DNA from 3 places in the Paenibacillus sp. GCM10027626 genome. Region 2 is predicted to be linked to each of the others. Evidence: riboswitches for the same ligand, from Rfam matches in the RefSeq annotation. Region 2 holds a riboswitch; each other region holds the start of a gene.
The links. Region 2 has a riboswitch for cyclic di-AMP ahead of ACFQ0N_RS34945 (resuscitation-promoting factor). Riboswitches for the same ligand answer to the same signal wherever they lie in the genome.
Positions count from the first base shown of each region.

Region 1: another riboswitch for cyclic di-AMP. It lies ahead of ACFQ0N_RS12315 (C40 family peptidase); the one in region 2 lies ahead of ACFQ0N_RS34945 (resuscitation-promoting factor).
Region 3: another riboswitch for cyclic di-AMP. It lies ahead of kdpA (potassium-transporting ATPase subunit KdpA); the one in region 2 lies ahead of ACFQ0N_RS34945 (resuscitation-promoting factor).

Region 1 is NZ_JBHTHC010000005.1:198,897-205,234, forward strand. Features, by position in the region: gene ACFQ0N_RS12305 (S-layer homology domain-containing protein) at 38-334, opposite strand; gene ACFQ0N_RS12310 (C40 family peptidase) at 566-1,036, opposite strand; cyclic di-AMP (ydaO/yuaA leader) riboswitch at 1,042-1,176, opposite strand; gene ACFQ0N_RS12315 (C40 family peptidase) at 1,430-1,894, opposite strand; cyclic di-AMP (ydaO/yuaA leader) riboswitch at 1,899-2,042, opposite strand; gene ACFQ0N_RS12320 (disulfide oxidoreductase) at 2,111-2,521, opposite strand; gene ACFQ0N_RS12325 (DsbA family protein) at 2,538-3,224, opposite strand; gene ACFQ0N_RS12330 (ArsR/SmtB family transcription factor) at 3,334-3,702, opposite strand; gene ACFQ0N_RS12335 (D-alanyl-D-alanine carboxypeptidase family protein) at 3,843-5,081, opposite strand; gene ACFQ0N_RS12340 (heavy metal translocating P-type ATPase) at 5,378-6,338, shown strand, end outside.
Region 2 is NZ_JBHTHC010000032.1:8,000-14,337, reverse strand. Features, by position in the region: gene rsmA (16S rRNA (adenine(1518)-N(6)/adenine(1519)-N(6))-dimethyltransferase RsmA) at 1-306, opposite strand, end outside; gene rnmV (ribonuclease M5) at 303-872, opposite strand; gene ACFQ0N_RS34945 (resuscitation-promoting factor) at 998-2,158, opposite strand; cyclic di-AMP (ydaO/yuaA leader) riboswitch at 2,489-2,692, opposite strand; gene ACFQ0N_RS34940 (TatD family hydrolase) at 2,880-3,647, opposite strand; gene ACFQ0N_RS34935 (HD domain-containing protein) at 3,675-4,973, opposite strand; gene ACFQ0N_RS34930 (AbrB/MazE/SpoVT family DNA-binding domain-containing protein) at 5,278-5,532, shown strand; gene rsmI (16S rRNA (cytidine(1402)-2'-O)-methyltransferase) at 5,702-6,338, opposite strand, start outside.
Region 3 is NZ_JBHTHC010000007.1:59,452-65,789, reverse strand. Features, by position in the region: gene ACFQ0N_RS15065 (glycosyltransferase family 4 protein) at 1-1,020, opposite strand, end outside; gene ACFQ0N_RS15060 (DedA family protein) at 1,206-1,808, opposite strand; gene ACFQ0N_RS15055 (response regulator) at 1,920-2,621, opposite strand; gene ACFQ0N_RS15050 (ATP-binding protein) at 2,608-4,179, opposite strand; cyclic di-AMP (ydaO/yuaA leader) riboswitch at 4,520-4,683, shown strand; partial or broken gene kdpA (potassium-transporting ATPase subunit KdpA) at 4,919-6,338, shown strand, end outside.

The DNA of each region.
Region 1 (6,338 bases), on a different contig from region 2:
CTTACTTCATATACAAAGTATTGTCAACTACTTTTTCTCATTTTTCTGCCGACAGCTTGCTCCATAACTGATAAATCGCCTGAGCGCTCTCCGCTCTCGTCGTTCCTGTTGTTGGCGCAAATTTCCCGGCAGCGCGGCCCTGCATCAGTCCAAGCGCATTCGCATCCGATACCGCTTGCTTCGCCCATTCCGGCGCTGCGGCCATGTCCGTAAACAACGCAGCTGCATCATCTGCCCAAGCTGCAGATCCTGCTGAATATGCATAGGCTCGGACAAGCATCGCTGCCTTGAACGCATCTGCCGTCGTGAACACCGGGCCGGCTTCGGTCATCATCTTTTTAAATTCGCTCTCGGATGCGGACAGATGTCCCGGCTGCTGCTCTCAAAGACATCCGTATTGCAATCTACGAGAAGCTACCCGCTAACGAACCTGACAAGCCTTATTTGGCTCAAAATGGGGCCTTGTTGATGATGCCGCGCCGTAGCATGAGTTTTGGTCACACCAGCCAAAATTTTATATCAAAAAAGCCTCTTACCGACTGCCGGTAAGAGGCTTCTTGCTTATCTATTGTGGAAACATCTTCTGCATAACATCCGTATCGTCGACGACACGTCTTGCTGTTACGAAGCGCTTGCTGTAATAATCCTCGGATAACTTATTGAACTTGACGCCTTTACTGCTGGAGGAATGCGCAAATTGCCCATCTCCCATATAAATGCCGACATGCGAGACTCCGCTGCCGCTTGTATTGAAAAATACCAGATCGCCAGGCTGCAGATCCTCCTGTGCGACTTCAATGCCTTCCTTGGACTGCGATTCAGACGTCCTAGACAGCTTTACATCGAATTGATTGAATACATACAGAATGAAGCCTGAGCAATCGAAGCCTTCGGCTGTCGTTCCTCCCCATTTGTACGGCGTGCCCATTACAGCATCGACAGCTTCAGATAATGACGCTTGACTTGCAAAAGCACTTCCTGCACCTGCTGAGAATAGAACTGCAGCACCTGCCACTGACAATATCCACTTTTTCAAAACGATTATGCTCCCTTCGGCGCCTACGAGGTTAGCTACGGATTCGGTTGAAGGCTCCCTATCGTCTACACTCTAATCAGACGAATTCACCCAAAATGGTTCCCCCGTTTTTCACACAGAAAATTCGGCAAAGTATTGGACTACCCTACATATTAGGATAAATAATTCGCAAAGGATGCGGCATTTCCTCCCAGAACAAAAATTAAAATTCTTTCATTTTGTTCTCAGATAGCGAAACGACAGTCCGTCAAGGGCCGTATGTGGTCGGCCGACCGCCGTCATGCAACGAAACACCGCCCGCTGGGAGCTGGCACTCGGTGCGTTCTTGCACGCAAAAAGACCGCCAACGCGGCGGTCTTACTTGCTTATGGAAAGATGGAGCAATCGCATCTCTTATGCTTTGACCATCTTGGCATACGTTTTCTTGCCTACTACACGACGAGCAGTCACATACCGCTTCTTGTAGTACGAATCGCTCAGCTTGCTGATCGTAACGCCCTTGCTGCTGGAGGAATGGGCAAACTTCCCGCCGCCAACGTAAACGCCGGCATGGGATATGCCTTTGCCTGAAGTATTAAAAAAGACGAGATCTCCTTCGCGAAGATCGGATTTGGCGACTTTCTCGCCTACTGCAGCCTGTGACTTGGAGGTTCTTGGCAAGCTGACATCGAACTTATTGAAAATGTAGCGAACAAAACCCGAGCAGTCGAATCCTTTTGTTGTTGTGCCACCGTATTTATAAGGCGTGCCTACAACCGCGTTCACAGATTCTTTGAGCTTAGCTTGACTTGCAAAGGCGCTGGTGCCTCCGGCAAAAATCGTCATCCCAGCTAAAATCGATAGTACTGCTTTCTTCAAACTGACGTTCTCCCTTCATTGCCTACGAGGTTAGCTGTGGGGTTCGGTTGAAGGTCCCTATAACTCTCTTGCTAAAACAAGAATTAATTCACCCAAGTGTTGGGTCCCCCGCTCCTTCTTGATCAGAAGAATTCGGCATGTTCCAGTTCTTTTGGTCTTACGCTTATAATTCGATTTTTACCGTCAATTTCCTGCCCATTTTTTATTAGAATCTTTTCATTTATCGTTTTTTGTCATAAAGAGCAGCACCGAAATAAGCGTAAAGGCAACAAGCGCCAGAAAGGGAATCGTAATAAAACCGAAGTAATTAATGTATTGCGTGCTGCATGGAACGCCGTTTACACACGGTTTGATGGAGGCAAAACCGGGAACTTTTTGCTCCAAATAATGGAACAGTGAAATACAGCCGCCGATAATCGACAGTGGAAGCACATATTTCTTGATCTTTCTGTCGTTTGTGTACGCAGCAATCCCTAACAGAATCGAAAGCGGGTACATCAGTATACGTTGATACCAGCACAGCTCACATGGAATAAATTCGCGTATTTCACTAAAATATAGACTGCCCAGCGTGGCAACGACCGCTACCATCCAGGCCAAATAAAGTGTATACTCCCGCAGCTTCATGGTATCCCCCCGGTTATTAACTTCCTTGCTCCTTTAGCTTATCTTCAATCACTTTAACGATGGCATCGTAATCCATTGGCGACTGCAGTACCGAATCGTTGATCATGATCGTCGGCGTCGCGTTAACTTTATATTTGTCAACCAGTCCTTTGTCAATTTCAACCTGCGGCAGCGCGGCTTTTTTCTCAATATCGTCCTTCAGCTTGTCCAGATCAATCTTCGGTTCGACAGCAGCTGCAATCTCCAGCACCTTGTCCATCGTTAGCCATGTTGTACTGTCGCCGTGAGCAGGCTGTGCGGCAAACAGTGCTTCATGGAACGGCCAGAACGCATCCGGATTCGTCGCCCAGATCGACTCGCCGGCCAGTGCCCCCGTAATCGACTCTTCTCCATGGAATGGCGTATTGATAAAAGCAAAGGTCACCTTGCCCGTATCGATATAATTTTCTTTTAGCTTCGGATAGATATTTTCTGACCATAAGTAACAAGCTGGGCATTTGTAATCCCCGAATTCAACAATTTGCACTTTGGAATCCTTGCTGCCGGCAGTCGCTTGATTGGAAATATCAGGCCTTCCTGCTGAAGAGGTTTGCTCAGTGGGCTTGTTCGATGCTTGATTCAGCATGTACAAAATAACAAATAAAATAACGATAATTGCCGTAAAAATTACCAGATTGCGCGGACTCTTTTTGGTTCCTGCCATTCCTTTCGTTCACCCCTGCTATATGTTGGTTGTCCTGCTTTGCACCAGAAGACGAGGATATTGGCATCCGGCGCGCCGAGCATCGCCTGCAACATCCTCGCCAACCGTTTTAATCATGCTTCAAATGCTGCAGCGTTTGCAGAAAAATCTCCTCCACATGACCGTCATCCAGCGAATAGTAGACGGTCTTGCCGACCTTGCGGCGTTTGACAATGCGCATATTCCGTAAAAAACGGAGCTGATGTGAAACGGCTGATTGCCCCATTCCGAGAACCTGTGTAAGATCGTGAACACATAGCTCCGATTGAAGCAGCGCATGTATCATTTTCACTCGGGTCGGGTCTCCCAACGCTTTGAACAGATCGGCCAATTGCACTGCTGCAGTCTCGCTGATCAATTGTTCCCTAACGTGCGCAACATCGGCCTCCGTACCGCCACAAGTATCATCGCATGCGTCCTGCGTCACTTTATCCGTCATAATTCTCTAGCGTTCCTCCTGCGTTCAGCATTGTCATCCGTGTCCCATTATAACATACAAGCATCGGCGAAATCAGCCGACCTGGCGCGGTCTGTGACAGTTAGGCGAAACTTGCGCTACATCCGCCCGGCGGGCTGATGCTAGAAGCCGCTCCGTCGCTTCCGCTGCCACCTCAAATAACCGATCCAGGCAAAAATGAGAGCAAGCACCATCCAGGCAAAGACCTTTAGCCAGCTCAATACATCGCTTGACCGCTGATCCCCAGCTCCTTCCTGGGAAGCCGCGCTATCGCCCGTCCGGTCCGCGCTCTCTTCTGCCGGAAGCGGCAGGGGCTGCATATGGCCCGCCTCAACAATGCCGAGCGAGGAGATGACCGATAGCGTTCCTAAATCGTCGATTTGCAATCGAGGGGTTTCCCCTTTAGGCAAGACCGCCCAGATTGGCTCCTCCGCCGTATACTCAAGTGAATGAGCGGCTGCATATCTGGTATACGTCTCCCCCTTGTCAAACAGCTGCTTGGGCTCAAAGCCGGCAAAGCCGTAATCCAGCAGCTTTTCCATATCGAGGTACAGCTGCTTTACTGATGGCGCTTTCAATAATACGCCGATTAGCTCCATACCATCCCGCTCAGCTGAGGCGACGAGCGTATAACCGGAAGCATTGGTAAAGCCGTTTTTCACCCCGGTAGTTCCCTCATATCTGCCCAACAGCTGATTATGATTTTCCAAATCGGATGTCCATTCCGCCCCTGACCAGGGCCGCTTTTTCGTCCCGACTATAGAACGGAACTTTTCGTTTGCCATCGCATATTGGGCAATATGCGCCATATCGGCTGCCGTCGTATACTGCAGCTCATCCGGCAGTCCATGCGGATTAGTAAAATGGCTGTTGTGAACCCCGATCTTCTCTTGTATAAATGCATTCATGCGCTCGGCGAACTTCTCCTTCGAGCCGTCAATATATTCAGCAACTGCAGTTGCCGCATCATTGCCCGAATTAATTAACATCGCCTGAATTAAATCGTCCAGCGTCTGCTGTTCGCCTTCGGCCAGATACACGCGTGTCCCGTCCTCATGGCGCGCTTCCTTGGAAATCGTCACCATGCCGCTTAAATCGGTTCCGGACTCCAAAGCGACTATACCTGTAATAATTTTCGTTATGCTGGCAGGATACATCGCTTGATCGGCATTCATTTGATACAACACCGTGCCTGTGCGGCGATCCATCAAATAGGCGGACCCAGCTTCGACTTGCGGCTGGGCCGGCGGTTCCGGCCGCTCCTGCTCCGCTGCATGTACAACGGCTGAGGGTATAAAATAAATGAGCAAACCGCACGCCGCCAGCAGAGCCGCTAAGCCTCTAAAAAAAGGAGGCGGCATATAGGAAATAACACCTCCAAATTCAGCGTCACTTTCTCGATTTTATAGAATTTATAAGTTTCACGAGGGTAAATTCTATAAAATTTCAGGGGAAGAACCTTGCCTCGCGTCAAGGACGGCGTCAGCCGTTTCTTCTCATTTAGTATAGCAAATTGATGACAATTAAACCAATACGACGTATATGTGGATGAATCCCCCCGGCAACGTGCAATCTAACAAAAATGGGTTTGACATTTTTCGCATTTTGGAATATCATATGAGCAAATGTTCATATATTAACGAAGGAAGGAAACGCCATGAATGAGTATCGGGTAAAAGGGCTGTCTTGCGGCAATTGCGCGCAAGAACTGGAACGCCAGATCAAGCGGCTCGAGCACGGCGAGACTGCTCAGCTCATCTACACAACCGGCAAGCTGAAGCTTGATCCTCGCGTCTCTATTTCATCTGTTGAGAAAATATTAAAGTCCGATAATGCTTATATTGCGCAAGCATTGAAGTCAGGCAAGCAGCAGGAAGAGCAGGATCTTGACGCTCACAGCCATCATCATTGCGAAGACGGCCATTGTCACGGGCAGAGCGGGCATAGTCACAAGCACGATGACAGCCACGCTCATCAGCATGGGAACGACGGACACGAACATGAGCATAATCATGGGCATGAGCACGGGCATGAGCACGGGCATGAGCACAGTCATGCACACGGCAATTCCATGATTCTTAAACTGCTTGTTGCCTCAGCTATTATATACATCCTTGCGATTATTGTTGATGGGACACTCGCTCACTGGGTTCCAGTAACCCTGTACTTGGCGGCTACCGCAATTAGCGGCTATTCAACCTTCTGGCGCGGATTAAAAAACCTGTTCAAGTTCCGGTTCAACATTGATACGTTGATGACTATCGCGCTAGTAGGCGCAATCTCGATTGGCGAGTGGAAGGAAGCGACTCTGGTAGCGATCCTGTTCGGGCTGAACGAGCTGCTTGAAGGGCTCGGAATGGAGAAGGCCCGCCGTTCCATGGAGACGCTGATGAAGGTTGCACCGAAGGAAGCCGTCAAGCTGATTGACGGCATGGAGAAGATCGTCCCGATCGAGTCGCTGCGGGCAGGCGATACCGTTATCGTAAGAGCCGGGGAAAAAATCCCTTCCGATGGTACAGTGCAGGAAGGAAGAAGCTCTGTCAACGAAGCCGCCATTACCGGAGAATCGCTGCCGGTCGAGAAAACGGCCGGCGAGCAAGTATATGGCGGCAGCATCA
Region 2 (6,338 bases):
GCCATGCTCAATATGCACATTCTCGCTTTCCGCGAAAATGTCCTGAAGGATCGGAATGAGCCGGTCATCGATTTCAATTGCCGTTACTTGAGCGGCCGTATCTGCCAGATGCTGCGTCAATGCGCCGATCCCGGGACCAATTTCCAGCGCTCCCTTTGAGCCATTCAGATCTGCCGCAGCCACAATTTTATGCAATATATTTTGATCGATCAAAAAATTTTGACCCAAGCTCTTTTTAAAAGAAAAACCGTACTTTGCAATAATATCTTTCGTTCTTTTAGGTGTTGCTACTTCAAGCTGCTTCATGAGCCTTTCCCTCCGATTTCCCGTTCCATTTGCAGCCTAGCTTGATCGAATTCCTCCCGGGTTATTCGGAACATGACACATCTTTTGTAGAACTGCTTGCCGTTAGCATACCCGATGCCAAGCAAATTGCCCATTAACAAGCGGCGCTCTGAAGCGTCCGAGCTCACGACAAGCCCTGCTTCCATCATCATTTCCCAGGTTACTTCTGGTTGGGGAGCTGCTTGTCCGTCAACCGCTTCTGTCCGTACATTAGCCAGCGCCCTTCTAATGGCTTCCGGCGAAGCATTTTCAACGCCTATATCACCTTTGTAGAACGCTTCTTCCTGCGGCAAAAAAGCATGCTTACAGCCCGGAACCCGCTGCGAGACGATTTTCCGGATGCGTTCGCCGGCATGGTCGGGATCAGTAAATATAATAACGCCGCGACGCTCTTTCGCCAGCTCTACACGTCTTAGCACTGCTTCTCCAATCGCCGAGCCGCCTGTCTCAATCGTCTCAGCCTGTACAGCGCGCTGAATGGCTGTTGTGTCATCCTTGCCTTCGACCACAATAATTTCATGTATCATTTTTCCTGTTTCCTCCGAACTTGGGCAAATCAAAAAGAAGAGGCTGCGCCTCTTCTTATAATGGCATATTTCGATGCGAAATACGATAAATTTATGACAACGCTCATTAAGATTCCTGCTATCGCTTAAATGGAATCAGGCTTTTTCGGTCCAATTACATGTACGGTATAGCCTTTTTTACGGCCAAATTTTCTGACGCTCTTCTCGCTCTCAATAAAAACGTCAATTATTTTCCCCTTAATCGCACCACCGGTATCTTCCGCGCGGCGGAAGCCGATACCCTCAATGTAAACCCACCAGCCAAGCGGAATGACCTTAGGATCGACAGCAATGGTATGCCCTTCTTTGACGCGAGCACCCGACGCTGTAATACGATAATCAGGATGGCCTTTGCCCTTGCCCGTATCATTTACGCCGGCTGAATAGGCTGTTAAGGTCACATTTTTCAATACTTTTTTCGCTTTGAAAGTGACGCCCTGCTTCGTAACCGTCGCACCTGAAGAATCCGAATCATCGGCTGCGGCCGCTAAAATTTGCACTGGCGGCTCCTCTTTCTTCGTTCCAACAGCAACGATTTGGTTGACGGCATTCTCTTGGGACAATTTCGTAACGAAGGTTTGATTGACCAGTTTGCCATCGGCAAACACCTTTTCGTATTGCTTGACTACTTTGCCTTCCTTACCGACCTGAATTAGCTTCTCCTTCCCTTTCTCAAGTTCGGGATCTTCTTTCTTCACAATCGAATAAGGCAGAGCATATTCACGCGACAAACGATGCTTGTCGATTCTGACGACCGTGACCGTCATATTCGGCTCAATCGTCTTCTCCAACGAAGGAAATACTTTATCCTCTTTACGGATCGATATATTGGCTTTATCGACCGCTTCCTTTATCGTCTTTTCTGTCGTGTACAACGTTCTTACTTTGCCGTCAGCCTTAACCTGCAGCGGGACTGCTTGATCGACAACAATCCGATCACCGTCTTTAATTCCCGCGTTCAGTGGAATGGACACTTCGTCATGCGGTCCAATCTTAATGGCTTGTTCATCCAGTAGGCGTTGAAGGACCAATTGTTTGGTCGAAACAATATTTTCCTGTCCGTTCAATACTACGGATACGCGCTTGTCAGCCGTTCCGTACAACAACACCAAAAACATGAAAGTCATAGCGATCGAGATCATAGCGCTTAGTACAATTAAACGCAAGTTCTCATGCTTCCATCGCAATGCGAAAGACATGCTGGATGATCGTTTCTCATGGGTGTCCTTAATCTTGGGTTCGCCCACTCCATCGGTCCTCCTTACATAGTCCCGCCGTCGAATTACGCATGATTGAATTTGACGTGACTAAGTTAGATTATAGCGTGTCTGGCACGCTGCCTCGATTGTGCTACCATTCACCTCCGCCTTACACCCTATGTCGTCAGATAGAATAATATTCAAAATTACGAGAAGAAACAGATTCATTGGTCTGTAAAAGACTGAGATGTTTCTCAAGGTGATGCTTAGAATTTATAAGCCGAATGGAAGTTTATAATTCTAGATCACAAAAAAGCCGACGACAGAGGATCTCTTTCGTGGCTTTTTCGCAAATGGCGAATGAATAGATGCACGAGGTTGATCTCTCTATTTGCGCTTACGAGGTTAGCTGCCGGATTCGGGCGAGAGAGTCGCCCTATTCGCTTCTGACCGATTGCCTCCGAGTAAAAGGTCAGCCGCAAAATTCACCCCAAATCATGTCGGGCATGCATGTTCAAAATTTCGAACTGCCTGCACCAGGTTCCCCCGCTCTCCAGATTGGAGATTAAGCGATTATTTTGAAAATACAAATTGCAGCTTCGTGAGCTCTGAGATGAATGATACCGTCTTTTGCGGCACATTGTAAAGATGCGATAAATGACGATTTTAACGAATTTTAAGGAAAAACTCGTGAAAACCGCGTGAATTTCTATAAGAAAATTAGTTTTTTCACAATATTAGTCTCTTTTTCTTGCTCTCAAAGCTTGTTTCATCGAATGCCAAAACAATTTATTGCATTTTCGTATGTTATTTTGGCAATTTCTTCCATTGATTTCCCTGTTATTTCCGCTGCTGTCTCGGCTACATGACGGACATAAGATGACTCATTTCTCTTTCCACGATGTGGATGAGGAGCCAAATAAGGGGAATCCGTTTCGATCAAAATTCGGTCCAAAGGAACCTTAGCCAATACCTCTTTCGGTACCCTAGAATTTTTAAATGTTACCGGCCCTCCGAACGAAATATAAAAGTTCATATCCAAACATTGCTTGGCCGTTTCCCAGCTTCCTGAGAAGCAATGCATAACGCCTCCCACATCGCGGGCATTTTCTTCTTTCAAAATCCTTACAACATCCTCATGCGCATCGCGATTATGAATAACAATTGGCATTTTCTTATGTTTGGCCAAGGCAATTTGCTGACGAAAAACACGCTGCTGCACATCTTTTGGGGATGTATCCCAGTGATAGTCCAGCCCGATTTCACCTATGGCGACAACCTTCTCATGATCGCATAAAGATGCAATCCATTCGAGATCTCCATCTTTCATGTCAATGCTGTCAACCGGATGCCAGCCTACCACTGCATATATATTTTCATACTGCTCGGCAAGCTTCATCGTTGTCGGGATCGTCTCCCGATTAAATCCGACATTGATTAACTTGCCAACCCCGGATGCGAATGCTCTCTCAATTACTTCCGCGCGATCTTCGTCGAATTTGTAAGAGTCCAAATGTGTATGTGTGTCGATTAACATGCTGTTGTCCAAATCCCCTTTCTTCTATTAAAAGCCAAACAATTGCCGAACATCCCTCGAGAGCTGATGCGCCTTTGTTCGTAAAATTTCTTCTGGAAAATATAAGTGATATTTGCCGCGATGTAATCCGGAAATCGAGTGAATAATCTCGGATCTTGCCGAAATCTCAAATAGCCTCTCTTCTTGATCAAGCAGCAAAATAGGCGGTTTTTCGTCTTTTTCCGCTGAGGACGCTCCTGTCCGGTACACATCGTAAGGTAAATCAAACGGAAAATCAATTTCCAAATAATATTCCGGCGGCAATCCCGCCTGACTCATTTGCTCGCGCGCCTTTTGCCATAACGACTCGTTAGCTTCGTCCATCGTTACATATTTATACAGTTTACGATTTAAAAACCGTTCGCACAAATCCACCAGCAGCTCGTCTTGCTCATACTGCCATTGGCCAAAGGCTGTCTGCACCATGGCCTCGTCCAGCGCTGTATAGCTTTTGACATCAATCGTCCCTGCCAACAATTGACGGAGCGGCTCAATTATCCACTTAAAGGAATATCCCTGCTGATGCAGTTCTTTTGCCCTGCGGAAAATTTGCCTTAAAATAATTTCCGAGCTGCGTGTCACCGGATGAAAATAAACTTGCCAATACATTTGATAGCGGGACATCAAATAATCCTCTACCGCATGCATGCCGCTCTCCTTAACGACTATTCTGCCCTTATGGGGACGCAGCACGCGCAAAATTCGTTCAAGGTCGAAGGTGCCATAATTTACACCAGTAAAATACGCATCGCGCAGCAAATAATCCATCCGGTCCGCATCCATCTGGCTGGAGACAAGGCTTATAACGATAGGTTGCCCATATGACTTACAAATCACATCGGCGACTTGCTTCGGAAAGGCAGAATCAACTTCCCGGAGTACTGCATTTATTTCTGTTTCTTCTAATAAAATGCGGCATGTCCACTCCTCATGATGCGTCTCAAAAACCTCTTCTATAGAATGGGAAAAAGGACCATGTCCCAAGTCATGCAGGAGCGCCGCGCATAGCGAGACGAGCTTTTCCTCTTTGGGCCAATCTGCATACCCTCCCCGCTCAAATTGGGAAATAATTTTTCGGGTAATCTCGTATACGCCGAGCGAATGAGAAAAGCGGCTATGCTCTGCGCCGTGAAAGGTCAAATAAGAGGTTCCAAGCTGCCTGATCCTTCGTAAGCGCTGGAATTCCTTCGTATTAATTAATTTCCAAATGATTTCATCCTGCACATAAATATATTTGTGAACAGGATCTTTAAATACCTTTTCTTCAGCAAGCGGTCTCGGCCTGATCCCCAATTTAACCCCTCCTAGCCTTTATATTTTTTTCGACAATTCACTAGAGCGATTCGACAAAAGAACCAAGAAATTTGTCGAATAATGTCGTATTTCATTTTCCAAATTGCTAGCAATTAATCCGCCTGCAACTGCTGGCGCATAACCTTGTTCCTATCGTAATAACTCATAATTTGCAGCGAATTCCCCATCAATTGTATGTTGACTATTTTGGGAAACGTTGGTACTATATATACAAGAAATGATAGAATTTTGTCGAATAATGGCGAATCAGTAGTTTGAGAGGGGAAAGGATATTATTATGATGAAATCGACAGGAATCGTTCGTAAGGTTGATGAACTTGGGCGCGTTGTAATTCCAATTGAATTGCGTCGTACACTTGGCATTGGTGAGAAGGACGCGCTGGAAATTTATGTGGACGGCGAGCGCATCATGCTCAAGAAATATGAACCTGCATGTATCTTCTGCGGCAATGCCGAAAATGTAACTTATTTCAAAGGGAAAATCGTTTGCAATGATTGTTTGATAGAATTGCCAACTCCCCTGACAAAATAAGAGACAAATTCGGAAAGATCGGTTATAATATAATTACCGCACTTGTTAATTCTAACCTTTTTATACTCCTTTATTGCCTTCCTGGCCAAGAACCCGATCAGGAAGGCCCTTTTTTTCACCGCTTATATGCTCAGGAGAAGAAGACGGCGTCAGCCGCTTCTTCTTTTTTTTACCTCAACAGCGCATTATACACTTCGCGCTTGGGTATTCCGCGATCGGCCGCCGCCCGCTTGATCGCTTCCTTTCGATTGCCTGTTTGCGCCTCATAGCGTCCTACATGTTCCTCCAGCTCCAGATCATCCCACCAAGGCCGTTCCTGAGCAGCATGCCCGCCTTCGCTCTGCAGCGCCGGATCAAATCCAGCGATTACAAGACAGTACTCTCCTTGGGGGGGATGCTCCTCCAGCCATTGTATACATTCTGACACGGTTCCCCTAACCGCTTCTTCATGCCGCTTAGTCAATTCGCGAACTAAAGCAAGCTGACGTTCTCCCCAGTGCTCCTGAACAGCTGTTAAAGTTTTGACGATTCGATGCGGCGATTCATAAGCTATGATAGTGCCTTCCAGCTTGCGCATATTGTCCAGCCACTGGCTTAACGCCTTGCGTTCACGCGGAGGAAAGCCGACAAAGCTGAAACGTTCAGTCGGTAATCCGGACATAATAAGGGCTGACAGCGCTGCATTAGCACCAGGTACAGGTACGACGGCAATTCCCCGTTTTATAGCATCCGCGGCTAAATCAGCGCCTGGATCGGAGATCGCCGGCAAACCTGCGTCACTGACAAGAGCGATCGATTGCCCTTCC
Region 3 (6,338 bases), on a different contig from region 2:
TTGTGATGGGTTGTTCCAGAACGACTTGATGGCACGAGCTATATGCACGCTATCTATTGAATGAATGACCTGGGCGTTTCGGGTGTTGACAAATTCCTTTAGCCCTCCCGAAAGTGTCGAAATAAGCGGAACACCGTTGGCCATAGCCTCAAGTGCAACCATGCAGAACGATTCTTCTTTGCTAGGAATAATTACGGCGCCGTAAGAACCGTACATCCGTTGTACTGTTTCGTGCGGTTTTTTTTCGACCCAGCGAATTCGCTTTAGGGCGCCAGATTGCCTTGCTAGGGTACGTAGTTTGCTCCGATAACTCGCTTTGCCGCTTCCGATTATGGTCAAATGAACTTGCCTTTTTTCCCTGGATAAGAGGGGAACGGCTTTAATTAAGGGCTCAATACCTTTTGACGGAATCAGCCTTCCTACATAGAGCAATTTGTGCGGGGCACCTGTTGAATGGTTCGATACGGGTGTCACGCCATGGGGGATGACAGCCATTTTACTTCCCTTGAGACCAGAATAAAGCCTTTTTGTTACATCGGCCTGCCAGCGACTCGGAACGACGATTCGTCTTGCGGTGCGAATCAGTTTGGCTTGGTTTTTACCATGAGGCGAAGCATTCCCCCGTGATGCCAAAGAATGACAGGTATAGACGATGGGAAGGCCGAAGCGGTCCCCAGCCATCTTGGCTGTATCGGCAAATTCTATACTATGCACATGAATAATATCGGGTTTGACGAGCTTCTCAGCGGACGCGATCCTCATAATAGCTTCGGCTTTGAATGATTTTTTGGCCCGATTGAAGTATCTTGGACTTTTTGGGAATCTGAGAATGCGTAAATTGCCGTTTGGATTTGATATCGTTAATCGATTGGAATTTCCGGGGCACAGAACTGTAACGTTTGCGCCGATTTTGCTCAACATTTTCGTCAATTGAGTGGCGACTGTTCCCAGTCCTCCGATTATTGCGGGTTGAAACTCATTCGTCATGACCCATATTTTCAATTTGCTCGTGCTCCCCATTATTCCCCTCCATAGCGACGAATTTAGAATACATATTATGTTGCTCGAACACAATTGGGGAATTAAAAATGGAAAATGTGCATTTGTTTCTGTTTTATCAGCGTACAAGCAACAATGTAATGGCAGGTTCCTGTCCATCTGTTGCCGTTAAGGAGGGGAGGAGGCGCGGTAAGGTGAGGCAGATACTAAGAAGTTATTTTTGATTTTCTGAGGCTAAGATAACCAATTATTGCCACTGCAATGAAAATGGAGACACCGATAAGATAGAGGCTGTAACGATGTAGGTAAGTACTCACCAAGAACCATTTTTCGCCTAATGTATGCCCCAGTGTGATCAGTGTAACACACCAAACAAGAGCGCCAGAATAGGCAATCAACATAAATTTACGGATCTGCAAATTGGATATTCCTGCAACATAGGCAGTAAGATGCCGCACACCCGGTATGAAAAATCCGATGAATAGCAAGAAGTTTCCGTATTTTTCAAAAAGGGTCTGAGTTCGTTGGATGCGCTTTTCGGTAATATGAAATTTAGGTCCATACTTATGCAGAAAGGGAAGCCCTAGTTTCTTGCCGATACTATAACTAATCGTAATTCCTGTTGAGGCTCCTATAAAAGCACTAACGATTGCCAGCGGATAATTCAGCGTTCCTTGAAATACATTGTAACCGACATAAGTCATCAAAACTTCATCAGGTATCGGCAAGCCTATAATGCCTAAGGATAACGCGGCAAAAATTCCCCAATAGCCATAACGGGAAATCAGTTCACTTAAATTTTGCTCCATAAAGGTCCCTCAATTCTGATTCGAATTGCGTGATAGTAATATCATCACCTTTAGTATGTAGCAGGAAACATCCACACATGCATGAAACAAAGATCGTAGTCGGGGCTTATTTTATTCCCTGGACAAGAAGCGATAGCCGATCCCCGGCTCTGTCACGATAAACTTGGGCTGGGTCGAGTCTTCTTCCAGTTTTTTGCGAAGATGTCCAATATACACTCGCAAATAATGGCTGTCTGACTCATTGTGGTTACTGCCCCACACTTGTTGAAGCAGCTGACGCTGCGTGACCACTTTCCCGGCATTGGAGGCGAGCACTTTCAAAAGATCGTATTCGGTCGGGGTCAGCTTTATGCGCTCTCCCTTCAATTCCACGATTCGCTGTGCCAAATCGATGGTCAGCTCGCCGATCTGGAGGAGGGGCTCGTTCGCCGATTTGGCCACGTGCCTTAGCGCGACACGTATTCGGGCAACCAGTTCTCCCATTCCGAACGGCTTGGTTACATAATCATCGGCGCCGCTGTCCAGCGCCACGATCTTGTCTTCCTCCCTATCTTTTGCCGTTAGTACAATGACCGGCGAATTGGACCATTCCCGGATGCGGCCAAGCACATCCATCCCGGTTATGTCCGGCAATCCGAGGTCCAGAACGATCAAGTCCGGCAACACCAAGGAAGCCTGTCGGAGACCCTCCTCTCCTGTTGAGGCTTCGTAGACGGCAAATTGATGGGCTTGCAGGGTTACTTTCAGCAGTTTGCGAATTTGGGCTTCGTCATCGACAATGAGGATGCGCGCCCCATGTTCATTCGTAGTCATGATTTTTCGTTCCCCTTTCTTGAGCTGCGGCAGGGAGGGTGTCTTGCTTGTTCAAGGGAAGCGTTATCGTCACGACGGTACCCTGTGGTTGATTCGGGTTCGCCGCGATCGTGCCCTCATGAAGCTCCACGATTCCTTTGCATATAGCGAGCCCCAATCCAGTACCAGTAATTTGCCTCGCTTTATCTGAACGGTAAAATTTTTCGAAGATCCGGTCGTATTCATACTCGTTCAGTCCGATCCCTGCATCGGAGACAGAAATGACAATCATGTCTTCCCCTATCCGTACGGACAGGACGATCTCACTGTAATCCGGACTATATTTGATCGCATTGCTGACTATATTGACCAGCATTTGCTCCAGCAGCACTTCATCGCCCAGTACGATGATGGGGCCGTCATCCGGCAGCTCGGCGCGAAGCTTGCGATGCTGCTGAAAGTCTTTGACTTGCGATAACGTGACGCCGATCAAATCTTCCACATCGCACCAATTTTTCTTCAAACGCAGCATCCCGCTCTCAAGCTGTACCATACTGAGCAAATTCACCACCAGCCGATTCATCCGAAGTGCGCCGTCCCGAATCGTGCAAAGAAGCTCCATTCGATCTTCCGAAGAGAAAAGATGCTCCCCTTCGATAAGACCGGTTGCCGAGCCGATGATGGCTGCCAAAGGGGTGCGCAGCTCATGGGAGACAGAGTTCAGAATAGCGGTACGAAGCCGTTCCGATTCTGCCGTGATTTGCGCGATTTTGGCTTCCTCCGCTAGCTTGAAACGAGCGATTGCACTGGCCGCTAAGCTCCCGAGAGCCTCAAGTAGCCGCTTTTGCTCTGTTGTGATCTCGGTCCGCTCTTGTTTCGGATAAAGTGCCATGACGCCATATTTGCGGTCCTCGGTCTGAAGCGGAATGAAATAACCCGTGACTTCGTGCAAGCGCGAAATCCTCATTCCCGCCGCCTCGCCACCGTGTTCAAACAACCGCGCCGCAACAGAGACTTCCGCATTCTCTTGCCTGTAATCGGGAAGATTGGCGGAACCATGGGCAAGCGCCAACTTGTTCCTGTCATCCGCCAAATAGATCGCAATTTCCATGTCAAAGGTCTGCGAAACCTGCCTAGAAAAATTGTCCAGCATGGAATGGATGTCCGCGTTCGCGCTCATCTGTTTGCTAAGCGCGTACAGGGCAGCGGTGTGAGCCTCCTTTTGCTTCGAATAGAGGACCTGCTGCTTCAGCCTGGCCGCCAAGCTGCCTGTTAATGCTGCAACCGCCAAATAAACGCCAAATGAAACCAGATAGCGCAAGTCCGACACGCTAAAGCTCAGGACAGGAGGTACGAAGAAGAAGTTGAAGGCCAAGACACCCAGGATTGCCGCGTAAAAAGCAGGGCCCAGTCCCCCAAAGACGGCACTGAAAAGAACCGGGAGTAGATAGATAATGGCAATATTAACTAAATCAAACGCAAGACCAAATGGTTTTAATACCATTGTCAGAAGAACGATCAGCACAGTCGTGCTTATGTAGGATCGCAGCGGCGTCCATACCGTATTCAGTCCAGGCATAACGAACCACATCCTGCTCTTTTTTTCAAAATATAAGAAAGTATAAGTTTCACCATATACATGGCTGCCTCGCGCCAAGGACCGCGTCTGCCTTTTCAGCTTGGAAGCTCACTCTCTAGGTTACCGTAAAAAAGGAGTAAAAGAAACAGGCGTAAGGTGTAAAAATTCCATAAAAATGATTGAAAAGCCTTATAAGAGTGAGAAAAACCGAGAAAAATGAAGATCTTCTGCAAAGCTTATCTTTTGCCAACCATAAACGCTATATTTTAACGGTTATACAATTGTTCTTCGCTTTACAGGTTTTTGGTCTAGGAGTAACATACGATCCATGATCTGAAAATGATTTACATCGCTGAATTCTTCGTTTGAAACGAAGGAGCGGGGGAACCAATTAAGAAGCCGGGCATACCGGCTTCATGGGGTGAATCGCCGGTAAATCCGGCGTAGGGTGACTCTTACGCCCGAATCCGGCAGCTAACCTCGTAAGCGTCTTTAAGAGAGGCAACAATTGTCGTCATTAGACACAGTGTTTTTCCTGTGCTTATGAAGCTGACGAAGAGTTCCTCTTCTGAAAGCTTCTTTTTTGTTGCCAAAATCAAGAAATCGGGATTGGAGGGAGAACGTTCATGATTGTAGTTGCCATTTTTACCGTTTTTATCTTTCTGTATCTTATTTTTGCCTTGGCGAACCCGGAAAAGTTTTAATCGCTTTTTATGAAAATGTTTGAGGAGGGCACGATATGGCCATTTTGCAGCTGATAGCGGTCATTCTGTTTTTAATCTTTCTGGTCAAACCTTTGGGGACGTACATCTTTCATGTCTTTTCCGATCAGCCCAACCGGACGGACAATATATTCGGACCGGTCGAGAAAATGATCTACAGGATAGCCGGTTTGAAAAATCGTGCGGAAATGAGCTGGAAACGGTACACGCTCAGTTTGATCTTGACCAATGTTGTCTTGGTAGTGGTCAGTTATTTGATATTACGCATGCAGAAAGGGCTGCCGCTCAACCCGAATGGCATAGATAACATGGAGCCTGCGCTTTCTTTTAATACCGTCATCAGCTTTATGACAAATACGAACCTGCAGCACTACAGCGGTGAAACGGGTCTGTCCTATTTTTCGCAAATGGCCGTCATTATGATGATGATGTTTGCATCGGGGGCAACCGGCATCGTCGTAGCGATCGCATTCATTCGGGGTCTGACGAGCAAAGGAAAAACGCTCGGCAACTTCTTCACCGATTTTGTCAAAGCGCACACGCGCCTGCTCATCCCGCTGGCTGTCATCGTGACGCTGGCGCTGGTCGCGCTGAAAGTGCCGCAAACGCTCAATCCGACCGTTCAGGCGACAACGATTGAAGGCGAGACGCAGCAAATTGCGATCGGTCCGGTAGCTTCCCTCGTATCGATCAAGCACTTGGGAACGAACGGGGGAGGATATATGGGCGTTAATTCGGCGCACCCGTTCGAAAATCCGAGCCCGCTCACGAACGTGATCGAGATGCTGTCGATGTGGTGTATTCCGGCCGCGCTTACCTATACGTTGGGCAGATTCGCGCGAAATCAAAAACAGGGCTGGATTATTTTCAGCGCGATGCTCGTGATGTTTGTCGCTTTCCTCTCGCTTGCGTACACAGCGGAAATGCGGGGGAATCCGGCTCTCAATGCGCTTGGAGTCGATGCTTCACAAGGGAATATGGAAGGCAAGGAAGTCCGGTTCGGGGTTGCGCAGTCTGCCTTGTTTACGACGGTTACGACCGCGGCGACAACCGGGTCCGTCAATAACATGCACGATACGTTGACACCGCTGGGCGGTCTTGTCCCGCTGGTGCAAATGATGCTAAACTGCGTGTTCGGCGGCGAAGGCGTGGGGCTGGTGAACATGCTCATGTATGCGATATTGGGCGTCTTCCTCTGCGGGTTGATGGTTGGCCGTACGCCGGAATTTATGGGCCGCAAAATTGAAGCCCGCGAAATGAAACTGATTGCCATCGCGATACTGGCTCATCCGTTTATTATTCTAGTGCCGACGGCCATTGCCTTTTTGACGGACTTGGGGAAAGGGGCCATCAGCAATCCCGGATTCCATGGCATATCGCAGGTGTTGTATGAATATACGTCTTCAGCTGCAAATAACGGCTCCGGCTCGAAGGTCT